2 regions of the Asticcacaulis sp. SL142 genome follow, and region 1 is predicted to be linked to the other one. Evidence: riboswitches for the same ligand, from Rfam matches in the RefSeq annotation. Region 1 holds a riboswitch; the other holds the start of a gene.
What was found. Region 1 has a riboswitch for S-adenosylmethionine ahead of metX (homoserine O-succinyltransferase MetX). Riboswitches for the same ligand answer to the same signal wherever they lie in the genome.
Positions count from the first base shown of each region.

Region 2: it holds a riboswitch for S-adenosylmethionine, as region 1 does, so the genes downstream of both, OVA03_RS14345 (threonine aldolase family protein) here and metX (homoserine O-succinyltransferase MetX) in region 1, are expected to answer to the same signal.

Region 1 is NZ_CP113061.1:3,467,635-3,479,965, forward strand. Features, by position in the region: gene OVA03_RS15805 (DUF4349 domain-containing protein) at 1-645, opposite strand, end outside; gene metB (cystathionine gamma-synthase) at 887-2,059, opposite strand; gene metX (homoserine O-succinyltransferase MetX) at 2,065-3,138, opposite strand; SAM riboswitch class I at 3,155-3,270, opposite strand; gene OVA03_RS15820 (chalcone isomerase family protein) at 3,399-3,908, shown strand; gene OVA03_RS15825 (DMT family transporter) at 3,897-4,820, opposite strand; gene OVA03_RS15830 (homoserine dehydrogenase) at 4,994-6,661, shown strand; gene OVA03_RS15835 (MmcQ/YjbR family DNA-binding protein) at 6,662-7,021, shown strand; gene rlmJ (23S rRNA (adenine(2030)-N(6))-methyltransferase RlmJ) at 7,018-7,890, shown strand; gene OVA03_RS15845 (hypothetical protein) at 8,091-8,642, shown strand; gene OVA03_RS15850 (endonuclease/exonuclease/phosphatase family protein) at 8,646-9,593, opposite strand; gene OVA03_RS15855 (heavy metal-binding domain-containing protein) at 9,600-9,917, opposite strand; gene OVA03_RS15860 (DUF4112 domain-containing protein) at 10,014-10,475, shown strand; gene OVA03_RS15865 (DUF2793 domain-containing protein) at 10,551-12,209, shown strand; gene OVA03_RS15870 (hypothetical protein) at 12,214-12,331, shown strand, end outside.
Region 2 is NZ_CP113061.1:3,135,758-3,148,088, reverse strand. Features, by position in the region: gene OVA03_RS14370 (glycosyl hydrolase 53 family protein) at 1-1,134, opposite strand, end outside; gene OVA03_RS14365 (hypothetical protein) at 1,261-1,443, shown strand; gene OVA03_RS14360 (SapC family protein) at 1,518-2,309, opposite strand; gene OVA03_RS14355 (TonB-dependent receptor) at 2,574-4,628, opposite strand; gene OVA03_RS14350 (transcriptional repressor) at 4,762-5,250, shown strand; SAM-I-IV-variant riboswitch at 5,328-5,438, shown strand; gene OVA03_RS14345 (threonine aldolase family protein) at 5,483-6,529, shown strand; gene OVA03_RS14340 (magnesium transporter CorA family protein) at 6,533-7,618, opposite strand; gene OVA03_RS14335 (glutathione S-transferase) at 7,646-8,314, opposite strand; gene OVA03_RS14330 (CHAP domain-containing protein) at 8,444-9,394, opposite strand; gene OVA03_RS14325 (acyltransferase family protein) at 9,593-10,693, opposite strand; gene OVA03_RS14320 (YdbL family protein) at 10,800-11,186, opposite strand; gene OVA03_RS14315 (YnbE family lipoprotein) at 11,215-11,403, opposite strand; gene OVA03_RS14310 (intermembrane phospholipid transport protein YdbH family protein) at 11,685-12,331, opposite strand, start outside.

The DNA.
Region 1 (12,331 bases):
CATCAGCGCCAGTTGAGACCGGGCGTAATCAATCTGCGACTGAACGTCGTTAAGCTGGTTTTGCAACTCGATAACGTCGGACATCTTACCCCTGTGGGTGCGTAAGGTGGTTTGCAGATTGTCGCGCAGGGCGATCTGATTGTTGATGCGGGCCTCATGATCGACCATCTGCGCGGTCAGGTCTTCGGTGGCGATGGTCTGGGCCTCGATCCGGCCATCGGTCGCCGCCAGTTGTTTATTCAGGTCATTGCGGAAGCTCTCGATCCATTGGGGCGTGGCGCGCAATATCAGGCGATGGCTTTGGAAATGCTGTGCCCGATCAGAGGTGCTGTCCATCGATATGACCTGACAGATTGCGGCCCCGGCAGCGGTGCAGGCGTTACGATGGGCCGACAACAAACTGTCCAGTGCCTTGTCCGGCGCGCTTAAACTAAAGCTGTAGTCGTAGGCCAGTTGCGGCAGAGATGGGGTGTCGAGGCGTGCCTCGGACGTCTGGCCATCCGTCGTGATTTCGGGTGCTGCCTCCATGACAGCTTCCTCGACCGGGGCTTCGGCGGGTTTGGAGCAGGCGGTAAGATAGGCGGGGACTATAAATAAGGATACGCCAACAATTAAGGACTTAAACTTGAGTAAACGCGTGGTCATGGCGGCCTCCTGGCATGGGTTGATCCCCGTTGGGGATGACCTATTCCGGCGCGCAAACCGTGGCGTTTTCACGACGAAATCACGTAAATGTGATAATTGCGTGATTTTTCGTTACTTATTGTAATGTATTGAATTTATTTTGTTTTATTATGTATTAAGCGCGGCTGAAAACATATTTTCGGCGTTTTTATGGCGTCTTTGATCACGAAATGGGCGGCGTGGTGTGCCGCCCTTGGTCAGGTCATGCCGCTGCCAACGCCCGCTCCAGCGCCTTGACCAGATCATCCGCATCTTCCAGGCCAATCGACAGGCGCAGTAAGCCGCCGGTGATGCCGGCCGTGGCCTGCGCTTCTGGCGACATGGCGGCGTGGGTCATGGAGGCCGGATGGACGATCAGGCTTTCGACCCCGCCCAGAGACTCAGCCAGTGAAAACAGATCAACCACATCCAGCACCGCTTTGACCGCATCTAAGCCCCCTTTAAGCTCAAAGCTCATCATCGCGCCAAAACCGGCCTGCTGACGGGCGGCCAGGTCGTGCTGCGGGTGGGATTTCAGGCCGGGATAAAAGACCTTTGATACAGCCGGATGGCTTTCCAGATATTCGGCCACGGCCTGCGCCGATTGCTGCTGCTGTTTGATGCGCACAAACAGGGTACGCACGCCGCGTAAGGTAAGATAGGAATCGAACGCAGGCGCAGTTGAGCCGACGCAATTGGCCCACCAGCGGTACAGTGTCAGATCCTCCGCCGTAGTGCACACCAGCGCGCCTCCGATCACGTCCGAATGGCCGTTAATATATTTGGTGGTCGAATGAACCACAAAATCAGCACCGAATTTGATCGGGTTTTGCAGGGCGGGCGACAGGAAGGTGTTGTCAACGGCGACCTTAGCCCTCGCTTTGTGGCCTAGATCGATCAGTTTTTGCAGATCGACCACCCGCATCAGCGGGTTGGACGGGGTTTCAATCAGCAGCATGGCCGTTGGTTGCGACAGGGCCTGCGCCACCGCCGCGTCATCGCCCTGATCGACATAAACGAGGTCAATCAAGCCCTGTTTGGCGCGGGCGTTCAACTGCCGCTGAGTACCTCCGTAACAGTCGTGGGGGGCGACGACGCGGTTATTATCTGTGGTCAGCGGCTGCCATAACAGGTCAATCGCTGCCATACCGGAGGCGGTCATGACGGCACCCACACCGCCTTCGAGTTCAGCAATCACTTCAGACACAACCTCACGGGTCGGGTTGCCGGAGCGGGCATAGTCAAAGGTGCGCTTCTTGCCAAAGCCCTCAAACGTGTAGTTCGATGACAGGTAGATCGGCGGCATGACCGCACCGTGGGCCGTATCCGTATCGATGCCGATATTGATGACGCGGGTCGAAAGCTTGGCGTCTTTGAGGTAGTCTTTTTTCGACATGATACTCAGTCTTCCAGGGAGTGTTTGACGATATCGGACACGCGCGCGATTTCCTTAAGGAAGGCGTCATGGCCATAGAGTGAGGGCAGTTCAATGAACACGCTGTCTGACAGGCTTTCATACAAAGCGACCATGTCGGCATAGGGCACCAGCCGGTCGGTCGGCACGGCCGCCAGAAAGACTCTGGCCTTGATGTTCTTTGGGTCAACGCGGTGGCGATCGAGCGAATCCGACAGCGACACCCAGCGGTTGACGTCCGACGCCGTATAGGCATCGCCGCGCGCCCGCAGGTAATTGCAGACCGTGTAGTTCTCACCGGCGACATCGGGCGCCAGACCGTCAAACCGTTCCAGAAACTCCTGCTCAGAGCGGTAGGTGGTCATAGCCAGTTGCCGCGCCAGCGATATAGCGTCGCGCTCATGACCGGTCTGCTTGCCGAACATCAGGATGCGCCGTTGCAGGCCGCGCATGGCGGTCGCCATCGGGTGGGCGCGGTGGGCGGCGGAGATCACGCACAAACGCTTCACAAAGTCCGGATAAAGCTCGGCAAAGGCAAGGCCAATCATGGCACCATATGACGCGCCGATAAAGTCATGCACCTCATCCACGCCCAACTGATTGAGCAACAGCTTAACCAGCCGCGCCTGATCGTGGGTAGAAATCGTATAAACCTGATCGGCGGGCAGGGACGGGGCAAAGTCGATGCTTAAGACCCGCCAGTGATTAAGATCCAGCGCTTGATTAGGCCCCGCGACACCTTCCCACCAGCCGGGGGCGGTGTCGGTCGAGTCTTCCTTTTGGAACAGGACACGGCTGGCTGAAATGCCGCCGATCGCCACCACCATAGGCGCGTTGGCCGGGCCGTAAACGCGGCCGATAGCGTGGGATTGGCTCAGCTTTTGGCCGCTGGCGAGACGAAAATCGGCAGGGATCGGCGCAATTACATCAACGCCGGTCAGATCGGGCAAGTGGTCCAAAGTCGCGGTCATGTCATCCATATGGGCATCAAGCAAAACGGGCTCAATCGCGACCAGAACAATTATCATGACGGGCGAGAAGATAAGACGGCTCTGCCGCACGGCGCGGCGCGTCTTCCTCTCATCTGTCGAAGATAAATCTTCGCAGGAGTTGGCACCATACTTTATCCGGTAAACGGATAAGCGGTTGCCCCAGCGTCAATGGGCCTGTCCCTCGGCTGGTCTCGATGAGTGATTTTCCTATGCCGTATTTTGTATAAAACCGTCAAGGGTATATGTAGCTGGGTTTGATCCGGGGGGCTGTTTGGTGCGTAGACTGATGTGACGGGACACAAAAGATCAGACCAAAAGGGCCATCTGCCATGCACCGCCGCTATTTTATTGCCTCATGTCTTGCCGTTTCGGCCTTTGCGGCTCAGGCCGAAACGCCGGATATCCTGAAACACGTTCCCAGCGCCCAAAAAGTCGGGGCCGGACGGTTCAGCCATCTGGGGTTTGATATATTTGATGCCACCCTCTATGCGCCGCAGAGCCGGTATAATGCCTCTGGGCCATTTGCGCTAAAGCTTGAATATCTCAGGAACATCAAGGGCAAGTCCATCACAGATAATTCGGTCAAGGAAATCCAGAAGCAGGGCGTGAGTGCCGATAAGCTGAACCGCTGGCGTGAGCAGATGGCGGCGATTTTCCCGGATGTCTCTAAAGGCGCCAGTATTACGGGAATACGTGATGCCAGTGGTCATGCGCTGTTTTACAGCGGCGGCAGGTTGCTGGGCACGATCAGGGATGCGGAGTTTAGCCGCGCGTTCTTTAATATCTGGCTGGGGCCTAAAGCGCCGCAAACCTTGCGCGATAAGCTGTTAGGCGGTTGATTTAGGTCTCCCCAGTTCCGCCAGCGCAATGCCCGCACAGACCAGCGCCAGCGCCACAAAGTGAAAGCCGTGCAAGGGTTCACGCAGGATAAGCACTGACAACCCCACGCCGAATATGGGGATCAGGTTGATAAACAGGCCTGCCCGATTGGCGCCGATCAGTTCGACGCCCCAGACGTATGCCACCTGCGCCACCAAAGCGGGCAGAAGCGCGGTATAGGCGACAATAGCCCAGCCGGTGGCATCGGGCCAGATGATCTTGCCCGCCATGCCTTGCAGGGCCAAGGCCGGAAAACAGGCCAGCACGGCCCCAAGGGCTGAGACCGCCATCAGGCTTTGCCAGTGGATGTCGGGTTTGAAGCGCAGCGCAATGGTGTAGCCAGCATATAAAAGCACGCACAGCCCCATCAGGGCATCGCCACGATTGAGGTTCAGGTGGATCAGTGACATCAGGTCGCCGTGGCTGGCCGTGACCAGAACGCCAAACAGGGTCAGGCTGAAGCCGGCGATCTGGGCCAGATTGGCCCGCGCCCGAAATATGGCATAGTTGAGCGCGAAGATAACGGCGGGCATGGCCGCGTGCTCAATGACCACATTGGTGGCCGACGTCAGGCTGAGCGCCGAATAGAGCACGATATTGAACAGGCCAAACCCTGCGGCCCCATAACCTAGCAGCAACGGCCAGTGGCTGCGGATTTTCGGCCAGTCGCGGCTCAAAGGCTTAATTGAAAAGGCGGCTATCAGGCAAAAGGCACTCAGCCAGCGCAGGGTGCTCAACGTGACCGGATCGATATGGCCGACCGCCATCTTGCCCGCGACCGTATTACCGGCCCACAACAGACCCGCGGTCGCCAAAAAGCCATAGGCTTTGAGCGAAGCGGAGGCAGCAGGGGTGACGGGAGTCGAAGACACGAAAATTTCTTTTGAAACCAATTGGGTGCGTTATATGATCGCCATAACACAATTTGCCGGATGGCTTATCTTTTTCCTTTGAATTTCGGGTCAGGTCTTATAACCACGCAAGCCTTAACTCTTAAAATTTGTCGCCTGCCGTATGGGCGCAAACTCATGATCGGAACTTTGATATGTCTACCCTTGTTGTGAAATTCGGCGGTTCAGTCCTGACGTCTGAGGGTGCGCTGCACCGGGCGGTGGCTGAAATTTATCGGTATGTGCGCGACGCCCATAAGATTATTGCCGTGGTTTCTGCCTTTAAGGGCGACACCGATCAGCTTATGCGGCTGGCGGTTTCCTATACTCAGGCCTCAACCTCTTCGGCCACGCCGCACCTGTTGGCGACCGGTGAGATGAAGGCGGCGACGCTTTTGGCTATGGCCTGTGAGCGGTCGGGCATCGTTACCAAGTTTCGCTCGGCCTATGAAATCGGCCTGACGGCGGAGGGCGATCATTTCAACGCCAATCCGACCGGCGTTAATGCCGATGTGCTTAAGGGTGATCTTGAAAAATTCGATCTGGTGGTTGTGCCGGGCTATGTGGCTGAAAACGCTTCAGGCGAGCCGGTTCTGCTGGGGCGCGGCGGGTCTGATCTGACCGCCGTCTATATCGCTAAGGCGCTGGATGTGCCGGTCAAGCTCTATAAGGACATCGATGCCGTCTATGACGCTGATCCGGCGCAGGTCGGCGACAGCGCCAAGCCATACGAAGCGCTGGCCTGGGATGAGGCGCTGAAAATCGCCCATCCGGTGGTGCAGAACAAGGCCATGCGCTATGCCAAGGACAACGGCATGACGGTTGAGGTTGCAGCTTTGACCAAGGGCTATGAGACTGTGCTGGGGGGTAAAACCAGCGTGCGCAAGGCCGTGCCGCTGAAACGCAAGCTGCGCATCGCCGTTATGGGGGCTGGCGGTGTCGGCGCGAAGTTCCTTGAGCGCGCGCAGGAATGGGACGACCTGATCGAGATCGACCGCGTGCTGGTGCGCGATGTCTCCAAGCGCCGCGATCATCCGCTGGCTGCCAAATTTACCTCGGATGCGCGCAGCTTTGCCAAGGGTGATGTCGATGTGTTTGTCGATATTGGCACCGGCGTGTCGCCTTCGGCCGAATTGCTGGAATCTTTCCTCAAGGCAGGTGTGTCGGTGACCTCGGCCAACAAGCAGGCGGTGGCGGCATCGGGCGACAAGCTGCGGGCGGCATCAAAGGCGTCAGGCGCTATGCTGACCTATTCAGCCTCGGTCGGCGGCGGGGCCCCGATCATCGAAGCGTTGAGCCGGGCGGTCAAAACCTATAAGATCAAAAGCTTCTGCGGTGTGCTTAACGGCACCTCGAACTTTGTGATTGATCAGGTCGAGGCGGGTAAAACCTTTGACGCGGCTATGGATGAGGCCCGCCGTCTGGGCTTTGCCGAGCCGGATTCAACCGCCGACCTTGACGGCACTGATGTTGGCGCAAAACTCAAACTGTTGCGTGAAATCGCCTATCCGGGCCTGACGCCAAAGCATTTGGAAGTTGGTGCGATCACTGAGGACTCGCTGATCATCCCCGACGGCAAAGGCCTGCGTTATGTGGCGCGTTGCTGGCGGACTGAGGACGGCATTGATGCCTCGATGAAACTTGAGGTGCTGGATGCCGATCACTATCTGGTCGGGGCCAAGGGGGAGCAGAACCGCCTGATCCTCGAACTCGATAACGATGAGACCTGGTACGTCACCGGTAAGGGCGCGGGCGCGTGGCCAACATCTGAGGCCCTTCTGGCCGATGTGCTGCAAATCGCGCGTGAGGCTAATTTGAAATAGATGACCCTTGATGACCTGAACGCCTTCTGTGCTGCCTTACCCGCCACGACCCATGTGGTGCAGTGGGGCGGCTCAGATGTGTGGAAGGTCGGTGGTAAGGTGTTTGCGATTGCTTCCGTAGAGAATGATCAGTTTAAGGTGAGTTTCAAGGTCACGCCGGTCGGGTTTGAAATCCTGCGCGATCATCCCGATTGCATTCCGGCCCCTTATCTCGCGTCGCGGGGCATGACCTGGATACAGGCGCGCGGGTCTGAGCAAATGAGCGATGACGAATTGCGCGATCATTTGCGCGGGTCGTATGATCTGATTGCAGCGGCCCTGCCTAAAAAACTTAAGCGTGAACTGGGACTGATGGAATGAACTACCGCCACGGCTTTCATGCCGGAAATTTCGCTGATCTGGCTAAACACGCGGCGGTATTGAGTTTCCTCAAGCATTTGCGCGGGTCTGTGGCCCCGCTGACGGTCATCGATACCCATGCGGGGGCGGGTTATTACGACCTGTCCGATCCGCATTTTGCGCGTTCAAAAGAGGCCGAGGCCGGCATCAAATACCTGCTCAGTTCGGATGTGCCGGATAGCCTGAAACCTCTGGCCGGTTATGTGCGTGCCAAGAATGAGCGGGCCGGATTTCGCGACTCGATAGGTCTTTATCCCGGCTCGCCCGTGTTGACGCTCGATCATCTCCGGGTCGGCGATGCCTATGTCGGCTGTGAGTTACGCCCTGACGATTTCCGCTATTTGCAGGAAGCGATTGTGCCGCGCGGTAAGGCGCAAAATGTCGACGGCTACAAATTCGCCGTCAATGCCGCTCAGATTGATGACCCTGCCGATATGTTCTGGCTGATCGATCCGCCGTTTGAGCGGTCGGATGACTATACGCAGATTGTCGATGCGTTAAAGGCGGGACTTACGGCGCGACCAAGCTTAAGCGCCCTGATCTGGTTGCCGCTGAAAGATCTTGAGACGTTCGATCGTTATCTGCGCGATATGGAGCATGAGTTATTTGCCCATGAAGATTCTGATGGCGAAACCCATGAGCCGGACCTGCTGATTGCCGAACTGCGTCTGCGGCCGCTATGGAACCCGATGAAGATGAACGGCTGCGCGCTGGTGGCGGTCAATGCGCCGGTGGGCTTTGAAGCTGATTTGCGCTCGATTGCCGCCGATGTGGTCACGGTGTTTGGCGACAAGGGCGGTTTGGCCAAGGTCTGGACGCTCAATTCGTAAATCCAAAGTGCCTTATAAGGCGCTTTGGCAAGACCGACCGGTCGCCCGAACTAATGTGAGGAGCCATGCGGCGTTTGAGCTAAATAAGTGCCTAAAATGCCGCAGTGCAATAACGCGCCTGTGATGCCGACTTCATGGTCAGCGCGCGTTTTCCATGTTACGCTGGGTTAACCCCCAACTTCATTTACGGAAACATGTCTATGGCTGACGATACTGTCGAGTTTGCTCCGCTGGCGCAGGCTGAAGAGGCCGGAAAAGCCGTGCAGCAGGCGTCTGAGCGCATGGCTAATTTCTGGATGGGGGCGCTGTCGCCCATGTGGGTGCCATTCTTCGCCGCAACCTCATTCGGGATCAGCGCCTGGAGCATGACGCAGGCTCTGAGTGCGACTAAGGTTGTGGGCTCTGGCGGGAGCAAGCCGTTAGGGTTCATCAATCCGTGGTTGCCTGACAGCTCTGTGATGACCACGATGCTGGCCGAAACCGAAAGCGCTATTCGCGACACTCAGCGCGCGGCCATGAAGATGATGATGGAGGCCGAAGAGGTCGCCCTTGAGGCCGTAGAACGTATGCCTGAAGTGGATATCAAACCGGTTTTTGTCCCTGATGCCGAAGAGGTCGCAGATGACATCACACTGCCCCCGGCCGTTGTGGCGGCGGCGCTCGATACGGCGGCGGACAGCTTTGAGCCGCTGGAAAAGCCTGTAAAAAAGAAGCGTGCCCCGAAATCAGCCGATAAGGCCGAAGAAGAATAATCCTTATCTGACCTGAGATGTGGCGGACGTATGTCTGGCGGGGCGGATATCGACCATCACCGGCAGGTGATCTGAGCCATTAAAGGGGCCGATCGTCTTGCGCGACAGGCTAATGTCATGGCGGGCAAAGACATTATCGATATTGACGCGTAAGGGCGCGGGCAGCCGTGCGGGCCATGTGCCGCCGATGGTCGGGGCCGCCGACAGGGCATTGGCCTTCATCAGGGTATGCAGCAAATCGGCACTGGGGGTCGAGTTGAAATCGCCGATAATCACCGTATTGGCACCCGTATGGTCTATCAGATAATCATTCAGGAAATCGCGTTGCCTGACCTGAGCCTGCGGCGGCTGAAACGGCCATGGACGCGTGAAGTGCGCAACCACCAGCGTAAACCGGCCTTGCGGGGCTAGCACATCGACGCGGTGCAGGTTGCGGTGATCGATATAGCCGTGGGCATTGGCCAGCGGAAAGCGTGAAAAGACGTGACTGTCCCAGGTCTCGAAATGGTATTCATAGCGTTGGGTCAAGATTGGCATCAGCCGTTTTTCGGCGCCGGGACTGTCTTCGATATAGGTCACGACATCGGGGTTTTCTGCGATCACCCAGTCGGCTAGGGCTTCCGGCGTCTTGTTATTGACCCACAGATTGGCAAAGATCAGCTTCACGGGTTTGGTACCCATCGCGGGCGGCGGGCTGTGGTTGACGGCGGCGGGGATCAGGCTGATCGCCATCAGAACCGAGGCGATTAAGGCCATCACGCACGGCAGGGCCTTTCGCATCAGCAGAAACAGCAGAGCCAGCCCTGCCGTTACTGTCAGTACCGGCAGAGTGAAGATGTCGATCAGATAAAGCTCCCGCTTCATCGGATCGAGCCAAACGACACCGCCAAGCGCCAGCAGAGCCGCCGCGGCTATGTAACAGAGCGCGTTGAAAAGCCTGGTGATAAGCAACAGAATTTAACCGAGCTTGACCGCGGTGCCGGAGCAGCTAACCATCAGCATAGTGCCCTGACCGACGGTTTGGTAGTCGATGTCGACGCTCAAAATCGCCGTACCGCCCAGTTTCTCGGCTTCGATCTGCATTTCCTTGAGGGCCGCATCACGGGCCTGACGCAGGACTTTTTCATACGATCCTGACCGCCCGCCAATGATATCGCGGATGCCAGCGAACAGGTCGCGGAATATGTTGGCGCCCAGAATGGCTTCGCCGGTGACAATGCCGAGATAGGCCTCGACGGGGCGGCCTTCTATCGTGTTGGTCGTGGTCAGGATTATTCCCTCGGACATAGTATTTCCTTTTGATTTAAGCTGTGCCTAAATGGCAGGTGATTGCACGGATTAATATCCACATCCTTGCGGGGGGCAAGGCCTATGTTTGTGAAATCTCATGAAGATGTGAACCGCGTCTATGAACAGATAGGTACAATCAAGCGCCTGTCTGACCGCGTTGTGGGCCTTGGGCCGTTTGGTATCGGCCTTGACGGGATTCTGACCTGGATACCGGGGGCGGGGCTGATTTACAGCATCGGGGCCAGTATTATTATCCTGCTGCACGGTATTCGGGCGCGCATGGATTTGCCGACTTTTCTGATGGCGGTTGGGGTTTTGTTTGTCGATAACGGCGTAAGTTCCGTGCCGGTCGTGGGCCAAGCCGCCGACCTGTTCTTTCAGGGCCACCTCTATGCTGCTAAGTTGGTGCAGAACTATATCGACAAGACCCACTATGTCGCCGCCAGCAAGCGCGAAGCCCATGCATCAGGGGCGCACGCCGATCATGTCGCGGCGATGAAAGCCGTCAAGGGCAAAAAGCGGGTCATTTACCTTCATCCGTGACTATCCCCGCATCTATGCCCGCCGTTAGCCAAGCCGCCATCCTGACCTCAGACCCATTTTATCTGAGGATCAATTGTGCCCGACACCCAGACACCGCGCCTGAACCTTGCCCTGCTGGCGGCGGGGCAGAGCCAGAAACACATCACCCTGAACGAAGCCCTGATGCGCTGCGACGCCCTTATCCACGCCCGCGTCTTAAGTGTGAGCGTGAGCGCGCAGCCCGCCACGCCGTTGGATGGTGACGCCTATATCCTGCCGTCCGGGGCGGTAGGCGCGGATTGGGCGGGACAGCCCAATGGGGCGATGATGCGCTATGATACCCACCTATGGGCGGTGATCAATATACCCGCCGGTGCTCTGGTTTATGTCGCCGATACCCAAAGCTTTGTGGTGCGTACGGACACCGGCTGGGTGGCGCTGGAAAGTCACCTGAAAGCGATAGATAACCTGCTCCGGTTGGGAATCGGTACCGGTGCCGATAGTTATAACCGGCTGGCGCTCAAAAGCCCGGCGGCCCTCATGTCGGCCGAAGATGGCGGCAGCGGTGATTTCAGTCTGACACTCAACCGCAGTGCCGGTGACGCCGAGGTACAGATCCTGTGGCAGTCGGAATACGAGACTCGTGCGCTTTTGGGGCTGTTGGGCGATGATGATCTGACGCTCAAGGTCTCGGACGGCATGAACTGGCGTGAAGCCTTGCGGGTCAATCACGTCTCAGGGCGCGTGCGGTTTGCCTCGGCGCCGTTTAAGACCGCCAATGTCGTTCAGCGCCGCCATGTCGCAGGGCAGGGGTGGCTGAACAGCACCACACCTGCTGACCATGACTGGCAAAGCGTCGTCTGGTCGCCGGAGTTGGGCCGGTTCTGCGCCGTCGCCGCATCCGGCACCGGCAACCGGGTCATGACCTCTGAGGATGGGGTGACGTGGACGCAGCGCACCTCTGCCGCCGATAATAGCTGGATGAGTGTCTGCTGGTCGCGTGAGACCTGGCAGTTTTGCGCGGTGGCAGCATCGGGCACCGGCAATCGCGTCATGACCTCCCCCGATGGCGTGACGTGGACAGCACGCACATCGGCGGCTGATTATATTTGGTCAAGTATCTGCTGGTCGTCGGAGCGGCATCTGTTTTGCGCGGTCGCCGCGTCCGGTACAGGCAATCGGGTGATGACCTCACCCGATGGGGCGGTGTGGACGGCGCGAACAACCCCGGCTGACCTTGATTGGCGCAGCCTTGTCTGGGCGGGAGAGATGGGTGTGTTTGTCGCAGTAGCCTCATCCGGCACGGGCAGTCGGATTATGACCTCAGCCGACGGGGTAGTGTGGACGCAGCAGGCCACACCCGCCGATCTTGACTGGCAGGGCTTAAGCTTTTCACCGGAGCTGAACCGTCTCGTGGCGGTGGCAGCATCGGGTTCGGGCAGTCGCGTCATGACCTCCGACGACGGCATCACCTGGACTTTGCGCACCACGCCCGCTGATCTGGAATGGCGCAGCGTATCTCGGGCAGCGGAAATTGGCCTGTTTTGCGCGGTGGCCTCATCCGGCACCGGCAATCGTGTCATGACTTCGCCTGATGGTATCAACTGGTCGTTGGGCGTCAGCGCTGCCGATAAGGGCTGGCACAGCGTAGCATGGTCGCCGGAACTGGGTTTGTTTGCTGCCGTCGCCAATACGGGCACGGGTCAGCGGGCCATGACCTCAGTGTCGGCTTATAGCTTTACTTACCGGAGCTAAGGTCATGACCATACTGGATATGATCGGTGGCGCGGGCGCTTTGGGCGGGGTGTTCGGGGCGGTGGGCTCTGGCCTGAGCCGTCTGATCGGCATCTATGAGCTGCGCGAAAAACGCAAAGACC
Region 2 (12,331 bases), 330 kb from region 1:
TACGGTTCGCGCGCGGGCCGGAGCTGGTGCGGACGGTGTAGACCCGGGGGCTTCGGCGGCATTGAGGCCCTGGGATATCAGGTTGGGGCGTGGGCCTTCGCCAGCGTTGTGGCCGAACCGGTCAAACACGGCCTCCTGATGGCGGGTCGGCTCCCAGATATAGGCGCCCCAGCCGTTTGGGTGGGCATGGACGATATCGTTGACATAACGCTTACGGCTGGAATATTCGGCCACGAAAAACCCGTGGTCGGGGTAGCGTTTGGCGTATTCGGCAAAGGTGCGTTCCCAGTCGCCTTCAGCCGCCTGCTGGTAGCACGAAAAGCCGGTGGCATCGAAGCGCACACCGCGACTGATCAGGTTATCCATCCAATTCTGCACGATCGGCCAGTGGCGGCCCAGATGGTTGTGCACGGCAGTTTTAGCGTCAGGCGCCGCATCATAACAGGCCGCTAATCCGGCCTTGAGGAACTGCGCGAACACATCAAATCCGCCCGCGTTCTCGACCTTCATATGGTTGCCGTCGGTGATCGGATTGCCGGTCGGAATAGTCAGCGGCACCCGCCCCTGCGGCCACAGCGTCCCAAAGGTCGTCTCATTGCCGATCAGTATCAGGTCGGGCGATACGCCCGCCTTAGCCATAGCCAACAGACTGTCGTGGGTGTGGCGATAGACGGCGTCGATCAGGCCTTTGGTGTCCAGTCCCGCCCAGGCCGCGGGGACGTTCTGATGCTCAGGGTCGGCCCAGGTATCGCTGTAGTGAAAGGTCAGGGAATAGTGCAACCCTGCAGCCTTGATGCGCTTGGCAAAGGCGATGGTTTGATCGATGCCGCACCATTTTTTGTCAGGATGGCGCTTGGAATAGCCATTTTCGGGGTTCACAAACAGTCGCAGTTTGATGGCGTTGAAACCGGCGGATTTCAGGATCTCCAGCGGGTCTTTTTGGACGCCATCCGCGAAATAAATCGCCCCTTCGGCTTCGTCCTGCGGTATCCACGACACGTCCGCCCCGATCAGGAACGGCCACGGGCGTTTGGTGGTGGCCGCGTACGTGGGCAAGGCGCTGAGGGTCGACAGCCCTGCGCCCAAGCCCAAAGCGCGCGTCATCTGGCGGCGGTTGATGCCTCTGTTGCCCATGCGATCCTCCTGAGATCAAATGTGATTATTTTTGATCAATGGTGACGCGTTTGACGACACTTGGCAAGAGGGCGATTTAATGCTTCGGGGTTTGAAGTTTGGCGGGATTACTGATACTGCGGCACCATGCAAACAGAATCTTTAAATTACGAAATCAAGTTTTACCCGCGCGGTCCGAAAAATACCGAGTGGAAAATATGGCCTACCGGCGGCGGCGTGGCCGCAGCCACCGGCGTTGCGGGCAGCTTTACCCTGGCCGAACGCGATGCCAAAAAAGCGCTCGAACGCCTGACCGGCAAGGGCGTTTAGACGCCTTTACCTAACAAACACAAAAGCCTCCGAAGTCACCTTCGGAGGCTTTTCTTATGGAGTAACCGAACCGGTTAAGAGTTCAGGTTGGCCGGGGTATTACCGCGCTCGATGGTCAGGGCAATCAGCTTGTCCCAGGCCAGCAGCGAGATCAGGTGCGCATAGATATGGGTCAGGGCACCATTGTCACGCAGAGCCACCAGCTTATCGGCGGGCAGCGCATTGAGCTTTTCTTCGTCGACGCCGAAATATTCAGCGATCTTTTGCGGCTCGCCCGGTGTGCCATCCGGATTTTGCGGACGGTAAACGGTTTCGCGCGGCGACAACAGGTCATAATCCTTCAGCAGGTTGACGAAGGATTCCGTGCGACGGCGCTCAGTTTCAAAGTCAGTGCAGAACTTCATGGCGTTTTCAACAAACGCAGATGCCTTGCCTGCCTCAAAGAACGGCACATCCGGATTGTTGGTGGTGACCATGGAGGCGCCGGTGTCAACGCACAGGATCATGCGCTCCTGACCTTCGTCATTGGCGAACACGAACGGATAACGGCGGGCAAAAGCCGGCAGGTAAGCGTCCGAACGGAACACGCCCGCATCGGACACGAACACGTTCTGGCCTTGGGTTAAGCCCATAGCGGCGACCGGCATACGGCTTTCGCCGATGAAGACGATCGGATAGCTCAGAGCGGCGGCCGGAAATTCGGCCACGGTCAGCGGCACGACATTGGTTTCGGCCACGAACGCGTGGGGGGTCGTTGAGGCGCTGATGCCGAGGTTGGCATGAAGCTCAGGGCTCAGGGGCTCAGGGGTTTTGTAAAACAGGACGCTTCCGGTCAGTTGGGCATCTGCTAATGGAGTTTGTTCCATAGTGGCTCTTTATCTGGGCTTAAGGTAAAAACAGTAGGAAATCGCTTCTAGCGCATGGCACGGCTGTGGGCAAGCCAGGTAACAGCCAAGTTGAGTGCCGTGACGCGAAAACCCCAAATACGACCTTCCCTCCTCCCTTGCGAAGCGGGGGAGGTGCCGAGTTAACGAGGCGGAGGGGGCACTCGCGACGCTTGCCCCTCATCCGGCCCGCCATCTTCGATGCCAGCCCACCTTCTCCCCGTGAAACGGGGAGAAGGAAGTTTTTTAAAACCGGTAGCTCAACCCCGCACGCAAGTTACGGCCCGGCTGAACCAGGATATCCTTATTGAACGACGCATGTTCACGCGCTTCTTCGTCAAAGACATTGCGCACTTCGGCAAACACAGACACGCCCTCAAAACGCGCCACCTTATAGGCGGCAAACAGGTTGACCAGCGTATAGGAATCGGTCGGCAGTTCCTGTTCGGTAAGGCGATCCTGTTCACCGGCGTAGCGGGCCTCAATATGGGTCGTCCAGCGCGGATCGGTATAGGACACCTTGCCCGTCACGCTATAGGGCGGGATGCGCGCCACCGGCCCCAGATCGCTGTCGCCATGCACATAGTCATAGGTGGCATCGAAGCGGACGGTCTTATCGCCGCGCGCCCACAGATTGATGCCGCCCTCAAGCTCAAGGCCGTAGAAATCAGCATCGGTCTGGACATACTGATAGACCGGCAGTGCGTCCTGTTCGGCACCCGTGGGGCGCAGGTCGATGAAGTTATCGAACTTTGAGGTATAGACATGGGCATCAAAGGTGAAATCGGAATGCTCATCCATCAGCCAGTGACCGGTCAGCTCAAGGCTATAGCCCACTTCGGTATCGAAATCGGCATTGCCAATTTCATAAGACCCCGTCCCCGCATGAGGGCCATTGGCCAGCAGTTCGACATCGGACGGTGCGCGTTCAGACCGCGTCAGGCTGGCGCCAAAGAAGCTGTGATCGGAGGGCTTATAGAACGCGCCCAGCGAGGCCGAGGTGTTGGTGAAATCACGGTCAAAACCTGCGGAACTGATCTTTTTCTGATCGAGACGTAAGCCCCCTTCCACGCCCCAGTTGCCCTTATCGAGGCGGCCTTGAGAGAACACGCCCAGTTCCTTGGTGGTGCTCGACGGAACAAAGGCCTCAGCGCCGATGGCTTCAAAATCGCGGGTCAGGCCGTTGATGCCGATGACGCCGGACACTTCGCCCATGCCCTGACGGATCAGATTGGCGCGGAACTCCTTACCGTCCGACAGGAAACGGGTGCCGACCTCATCGCCTTCCAGTTCGGTGTGCTCATAGTCGGTATAGCCCGCCGCAAATTGCAGGCTGTTGAACGGGCCGGAGTCGATATTCAGGTGTGAGCGGAAATCATAGCGGGTTTGTTTCAAGTCGATACGGACAGGGCCTTCTTCCTCATGGCCCTCTTCGGCCTCGCCTTCTTCGTGTTCATGGCTGTGGCCCGGAACGCCGTACAAAGAATTGGTCTGCTTGGCGCTGAAGCCGATAAAACCAAAATCACCGACATAGCTCAGGCCCGCACCGTAAGATTCGAGATCGGTGGCTGAGTTGACTTGCGTGTCGCCGGTATCGGGCTCTTCGCCCTCAGCATCGGTCAGGCGGCGTGATTCCGGCCCGACCGGGGTTTTATAATCCTCAGTCTTGCGCTTAAGGCCATCCAGCGTCAGCACCCACGGCCCGTTACCGGCCTTGAGGTTAAACGCCCCCTGATAGCCCTCATCCACTGACGAGGCCTGCGCCGTCACCCGTCCGTCAAGGCCGTCCTTGGCCGGTGCCCCGGCAATACGGTCATCAATGATGTTGACGATGCCGCCGATGGCATTACCGCCATAGGTCAGGGCCGACGGCCCACGCAGAACCTCAATGCGCTGGGCTTCCAGAGGATCGGTGGCCGAGGCATGGTCCGGCGATACGGCTGAGGCATCGACCTGCCCCATGCCATTATTCAGCACCAGCACGCGAAAGCCATCCAGCCCGCGTATGATCGGCCGCGACGCCCCCGGCGCAAAACCGGAAGAACGTACCCCCGGCAGATCAGACAGCATATCACCTAAACCACGCGCTGGCATTTCATCGATCTGCGCCTGTTTCAGCACATCGACATTGGACATCAGGGCGTCTTTGGAGACCGCATAGGCCGAGCCGGTGACGACAACTTCCTTGACGGGCTCATCGGCATTTTGAGCCTGAACCTGTGATTGGGCTTGGGCCACGCCCGATAAGGCAATAAGTGAAATACCCGCGCTCAACGCAATTTTAAAAGACGATCCGGTCATGATAATGCCCCGTTACTAAATAACATTAACGCCCGTGTTATTTAATAACATAACCACTGTCAAGCCGTACCGTCAAGATTCATGCTGCATCTGCACAATTGCGCGACGGATCAGGAACCACTACATTGCTACTATGACTCAGCACGCCTGCGACCACGACCATAGCCACGACACCACAACCATCAATGTCGATGCGCGCCTTAAGGCCGCCGAAGCCCTGTGCGTGGCCTCCGGTGAGCGCCTAACCGCGCCGCGCCTGCGTACCTATGAGTTGATCCTTGGCAATAACGGGCCGATGAAGGCCTATGATGTCATTGACCGCTTTCACCCGGAAGGGGCCGCCAAGCCCCCGACCGTGTACCGCGCCTTAAGCTTCCTGGAGCAGATGGGCCTGATCCACCGGATCGAGAGCCTCAATGCCTTTGTGGCCTGCGCCACCCCCGCCAATGTCGACCATCATCACCCGCACACCGCGGCGTTCCTGCTGTGCGATTGCTGTGGCCAGAGCGAGGAAATCGCGACCTTAAGTCTGGCCGATATTGAGCATCAGGCCCAGCATCTGGGCTTTGAGGTTAAGCACATCACGGTCGAGGCCAAGGGCCGCTGCAAGACCTGCCGCTAGCTAAAATTCCCACTCAGTATTATGCCCTGCCGCGCACGGGAGTAGTTGCGCCTGCATCTAAAATAGTGCTAAGGCATTTTCCGCATCAAGAGTTGGGCCGACGCCTGACACCAACCTGCTCATCCGGCAAGGTGGTGCCCCCAAATGAATGGGGGGATGTGGCCTGACCGGCAAATACGGGATCACAGCCACACGTCGTTTCGCTCTTTTATAATCAGAAAGGGCGCTTAACATGGCCAATATTCCTCAACAATTCGCCAGCGACAACTATGCCGGCATCTGCCCCGAAGCCTGGGCTGCCCTGCAGGCCGCCAATGACGGCTCGGCGGTCGCTTACGGCAATGACGACTGGACGATCCGCGCCGCTGATGGCCTGCGCGCCCTGTTCGAGTCCGACGCCCAGGTCTTCTTCGCCTTTAACGGCACGGCGGCCAATTCGCTGGCGCTGGCGTCCCTGTGCCAGTCCTACCACAGCGTCATCTGCTCATCGTCAGCCCACGTTGAAACCGACGAATGTGGCGCGCCGGAGTTTTTCTCCAACGGCTCAAAGCTGTTGGTCGCCCCCACCCCGGACGGCAAGCTGACACCGCAGGCGATCCGGGATCTTGCCATCAGTCGCTCGGATATCCACTTCCCTAAACCGCGCGTGGTCACGGTCACCCAACCAACCGAAACCGGCCTTGTCTACACACCTGACGAATTGAAGGCCATATCGGCGACCTGCCGCGACCTGGGGCTTAAGCTGCACATGGACGGCGCGCGCTTTGCCCATGCCTGCGCGACGCTGAACTGCACCCCGGCAGATATCACCTGGCGGGCCGGGGTCGATGTGCTATGTTTTGGCGGCACCAAGAACGGCATGGCTGTCGGCGATGCCGTGCTGTTTTTTGACACGGCCCTGTCAGAAGATTTCGGTTATCGCTGCAAGCAGGCCGGGCAACTGGCCTCCAAGATGCGCTTTCTGGCCGCCCCGTGGGTCGGGATGCTGGAGAGCGGCGCGTGGCTTAAGAACGCGCAACATGGCAATGCCTGCGCCAAACGGCTGGCGGCACAGATTGAGCCGCTAACTGGCGTCGGGCTGATGTTTAAGGTTGAGGCCAATGCCGTGTTCCTGCGCGCGCCGGAGACGGTGTTGCAGGGCTTACGCGATCGCGGTTGGCTGTTCTACACCTTCATTGGCGGGGGCGCGCGTTTCATGTTCGCGTGGGATGCCAAACCGGAGCGCATCGACGAACTGGCCGCCGATATTCGGGACATCGTGGCTGTGGCCGCTACATAACTTTTACAACCAGCCCTTGTACTTAAACCACACCATCGGCAGCACCGCCGACAATACCATGGCCCCAATCGCCAGCGGATAGGCCACGGCCACATGCAGTTCCGGCATGTGCTCGAAATTCATGCCATAGATGCTGGCGATCAGGGTCGGCGGCAGAAAGGCCGCTGACGCCACCGACACGATCTTGATGATCGAGTTCTGTTCGATGTTAATCAGCCCCATGGCCGCTTCCTGCAAGTAGGTGATATTGCCGGTCACATAACCCGCATGATCGGTCAGGGACTGGGCGTCTTCGTGCAGAGACCTAAGACGGGCGCGAAAGACCTCAAGCTCAGCCGCATCGCCGCTGACCTGATCATCGCTTAAGGTCAGGGCATAGGTAAACAGACGCTGGAACGACAGCAAACTGTCGCGTAACTTGGCGATATCGTTCTGGTGCCTCCCCATCTGACGCAGCAGCTTATCCAGCCCGCGATTGGCCTTGGTGGCAAAAATCTGCGTCGAGATATCATCGACTCCAGCAGAGACCTTTTCGACCAGATCGGCGGTGCGATCGATCAGCACATCGAGCAGATTGGTAAGGGTCAGGGCCGCGCTCTCACATAAAGCGGGGGAACGGCTGATCTTATCGGAGAAAATACTGAACGATTGCGGATCAATATAGCGGATGGTCACCAGGCGCTCCCGCAGCAGGGCAAAGGTCACCGGCCCGCTTTGCAGATGCGGCTGACCGCCAAAAAAAACCACCTGAGCGGTCATGAACACCGCCCCGTCTTCGGTATAGAGCCGCGACGAGATTTCAATCTCACTCATGTCCTCGCGCGTCGGAATACCAACACCCAGCGCGCCTTCAACAAACAGTTCCTCGTCGCGAGTCGGGTTATGCAGATCAAGCCAGGTCATGGCATTATCGATATCGCACCAGGCCGAACCAGCCCCCTGCTGCGGCTCTAAGGCGATCATCTCTTCGACCTCACGGCCATGCTCGATCGCGGCGCGCCGGTCTTCATGCGGCATATCACCGATAGACCTGATGATGGCAGTGTGGCCATCTTCGGAATCCTGGGCGCGGCTATAGATTTTCAGCATGACAGTCCCCTAACACGGCCAGCGGATTTAGCTGTCAGCATAGAGATAGGCACCGCCGCGCGTGAGGGCCTTTTGATAGCCCGGGCGGGCGCGAATGGCGTCCATATACCGGCGCACGGCGGTGATATCGCTCGTCACCTTAATCCGGGTCATGCCGGCCTCGACCGGGAAGCTCATGGCAATGTCGGCGGCGGAAAAGGCCTCACCGGCAAACCAGCCGCCGACCGACAGCGTGTCATTCCAGAAGGCCAGATGATCGGCCAGTTGCGGATCAACCAGCTTAGTTTGCACGCCGGTCGAGATCAGGCTGGCCACCGGACGCAGAAAAAATGGTATCTGACGCGGTAGCTGCCCGAACAACAGCTTGAGCAGCAACAGCGGCATGGCCGAACCTTCGGCATAATGCAGCCAGTAGGTATATTGCAACCGCGCCGGCGTGCCCGCCGCCGGACGCAGGGTATCATGGCCATAGGTATCGATCAGATATTCGATAATCGCACCGCTTTCGGCAATCACTCGGCCATTGTCCTCGACAACCGGCGACTTGCCCAAAGGATGTATTGATTTCAGCGACGCGGGCGCGCGCATATCCGGGGCGCGCTTATAGGTTTTGATGTCATATTCAAGACCCAGCTCTTCAAGCAGCCACAGGATTCGATGCGCTCTGGAGTTTTCGAGATAATGTACGGTAATCAATGTCTGAAACCTCCGGGCCGCCATCTTGATTAGATAAAGCAGGCCCAGCGTCCCGCCAAGCGCCAACTTACGCGCAACGGTAAAAACCGTAGCACGTCGGTATGGTTATCTATGTGAAGGGGTTCCGCTTTAAGCGGCTTTTTTAGCGTCGGTCTTGGTGGACTTCGCAGACGCTACCTTTTTGTCGGTCTTTGTTTTATCAGCTTGAGCCTTATCGACCGTTTTGCCGGATGACTTAGCCGTGCTCTTGTCCGCCAGTTTCTTGGACACCGATTTGGTGTCGGCCTTCTTGGCGTCAGATTTCTTGGACGCGGTTTCGGACTTCACCACCGCCTTGGTTTTCATCGCGGTAGGCTTATCGGATTTTTGGACTGGAATGGTCGGGGCGTCGATCAGATTCGCCGCCAGAAGCTTGGCCTCAATAGCGCGGGTATCGACCTTTTCAATCGCCTTCTTCTCGGCCACCTTGGCGTCATTGGCCTTGATGACCGCATAGGGCACGGGCCCGTTATCAGCCGATTGCTTGTCGTTGCCGCTAAAGGTCTCTGCAATCGAAGCCGTCAGGCTCTGGCCGATGTTCTGGCCTTTTTGGGCGGCGGCATAGATAAAACCATAGGTCGGATAGACCGAGGTGCCCAGATCGTTGATCGGCCCGTACCAGACCTTGACCTTGGACCAGTCGCCCTTGTCCGAGACATCGACCACGGTGACGTCTTTTTCGACCTGACCACGACGGCCATTGATCGGCGACCAGTTGGCGTGGGTGATTTGGATGATGCGGTCGGTGACCACTTGGGATACGACGGCGACGTGGCCGACCCGCATCTTACCTGTGGGTTGAAACACCAGAACGGCGCCCGCCTGCGGGGCCTGTCCTTTGTCGTACTTGCCGGAAGCTTTTTCCCACCAGGTCCAGGCATCGCCAAAAATCTGCATGCCGGTGATCGAGCGGGCGAAGGTGACGCATTGCCAGTAGGGCGATTTCTCAGCCGCCTGAGCCATCGGGGCGGCAGCCATTACGCCTGCGCACACCATAGCCAAACCGGCCTTAATTACTCGCGATACCTTAAATGCCTGCAACGCCTCACTCCACGGTAGTTAATCCAGTCGCGCATCTGATCCAAAAACCGCACTACACTTTTTGGGATGCACTTTAACACTCTGTGTCTTTGATACATCACATAAAATATTTTACAAATACTTTATGACTATCAAATGGGGAAAAGGTTAATTTTTATGAATAAACCCTTAACCGGACACCGCTTTAAGCCATAAAGCTTATTTTGATGTGCCTTGCAGGCGATAGTTGAGGCGATAACGCACCCCGTCACCGATATGGCGCACGACGTTGCGCATCGGATTTTCGACGACATGATGGGCCAGCATGGCGATGGGGATAATGGCCACAAATCCGCCCAGCCACCACATCAGCGGCAATGAGTCTTCGCTGCCCAAAATCATGCCTGCGGCCTTGGTAAACACCCACTTCCACGGCACATAGACCATATACATGGCAAAGCTGACATTGCCGAGATAGACCAGAACACGGTTAGACATAATGCCTTTACCGTCTGCCGTGGCCAACCCGCCGACCGACAGAATGAGTCCGCCCAAAGCCAGCACAACCAGCGCATCCGAGGTCATGAATGCGGTAGCACCCAAAATCACCGCCAGAGATACCGCAACCCCGCCAAGGGCTATGGTTTTGGATTTAACTGCCCCTGCCCGCCACGCCAGATACACGGCACAGCCCAGCGCAAAACACGGCACGATGCGCAGCGCCCCCCACATAAAGGTCGCACTGGTCAGACGGAACCCGGCCACGGCTTCAAAAGCCCAGTAAAGGATAGTCAGAAACGCTGCCGCCAATGCCACTGCGACGACGGGCCTTGATCTCAGGGCCCAGGTCACACTGGCAAAGACCGGAAACAGCAGATAGGCAAACCATTCCGCCGATATCGACCAGGACGGGTGATTCCATGATGCCTCCGGGGCCAGCCCCCACGCATGGACCATGAAAATCTGCGCCGGCAGTGACGCCCACGACGCCACATGGCTGTCGAGCGTCAGCCCCTTGACTGAGGCCGCGACCACCAGCGCCAAGGTGAACAAAAGGGTTGCTATATGCAGCGGATAGATGCGCGCCAGCCGGTTGACGATAAACTGCCCGTACTGAAACTTACCTGCCCCAAAGCTTTCCAGATAGACATGGCACAGGATAAAACCCGACAGGATGAAGAACAGATCGACCCCCAGATAGCCGCGCGCAATGATCCACAGCGGGGCGGCGCCTTGCAGCAGCGGCCAGTAGCTGAACAGGATAACCCAGACGGCGGCAAAAAAACGCAGACTGGTCAGGGGCTTGAGATAATCGGACACGGTATTCTACCTTGCTTCGTTTAGATGCCCCTTTTACCGCAAAGCCATGAAAAAACCCTGAAGCCGTTCAGCTTCAGGGTTAAATCGTCGGATTTCTCAGCAAAAATTACTTCTGCTTCCAGCTACCGGAGGCGTCTTTGTAATACTCACCGGCCTTCATTTTCGGCATAATGACGCTGGAGAAGGTCGCAGCCCCGGCGGCCGCGACCGGTACATTGTTCTTGGCGGCGGCTTCGGCATAGACCTTGGCGCGACCGGCATTGATTTCCTCAACCGCGGCCTTGGTGGCGGCATCACCGGATTTGACAAAACCCAGATAGCCGTCGGACTGTTCACCCACAACCCCGGCAGCCTTGGCGGCATCAACGGTGGCTTTAGCGGCGGCCTGCGCAAATACCGGCGCAGGCGACGCCATGTTGATCGCCACACCTGCGGCCATCATACCTGTGGCGGCCATCATCGCCGCCGTAACGGAAAACACTGTTTTTTTCATGATAGGTCTCACTTTGAAGGGCGCGAAATTAGAAAAGGTTCGGGTTTTGCTGGACCAGCGCCTTGGCGTCTTCGTCAAGGCTGATGCGGACATCGTGGTCAAGCTTGGCATAGATCGAAATCGGGGCGACCTCGACCCGAACAGTCGGGACGCAGGCGGCAAACACCGGTGCGGCCAGCACCAGTAATGCGAGAGGCTTTAGGCCTTTGTGGGTCATGGCGATTACTCCTTAGTCAAAGGCTCTCGGCCTTATCATGAATGTCTTATATGATTTGCAGTCTGAACCCAAGCTGAACAAAAAGTGCTCAAGGAGCGGAGTGTGTAGTACATAAATCGTTAATCGCCCTCCTCCCCATTCCATGGGGAGGTGCCGAGCTTGTCGAGGCGGAGGGGTACCTTACTACGGCCAGTAATACCCCTCCGTCTACTCACTACGTTCGCATCCACCTCCCCATGGAATGGGGAGGAGAAAATAGGACAAACGCCAAACCCTACGCCTTACTTCAATCCCGCCTTTTGCGCCTCAAACGCCATCAGGTCATCCAGCACCTGATCGAGGTTCAGCGTCATATCGAGATTAAGATCAACCCCGGTATCGGACGGCAGGTTTATCGGCTTATCAAACAAGCGTCCGCGCAGCACATCCGCATAGCTTACGCGCGCTTCCTGTTTTTTGGGCGGGTCATATCGGCCCTTGATCTTGAAATTGAACCCGAGACGGCCGTTTTCAAGGCTGTTGATCGTGGCCGACATATCGCTGTAGGCCATGTTTTCCAGCGCCTGATAGGCCATGCCTTCGACCACTTTTGAGGCATCAGCGGGCGACGGCGCAATCTCCTGCGGCGCATCGGTCGTCACGCCACCCGATGAGGCCACACCCTGCAAGGCGGCGCGTTGGATCGACAGGCGCCCCGGCCCGTCGCCTTTCAGTTCGCCTTGCGCAAAGTGGACACGGTTGCCGTTGATTTCAAATGGCATACGGCCCGTGACCGTGCCTTCAAATTTCATGTCGCGGCCCAGATCGGTGGCAGCGATAATCTTACCGAAATCAAGCTGCTCAAAGGTCAAAGCACCCTTGATCGGCACATTCTCAGCCAGCGGCACATCCATGGGCTCAAGGCCAAACTGACCGCCCGGAGATTGTG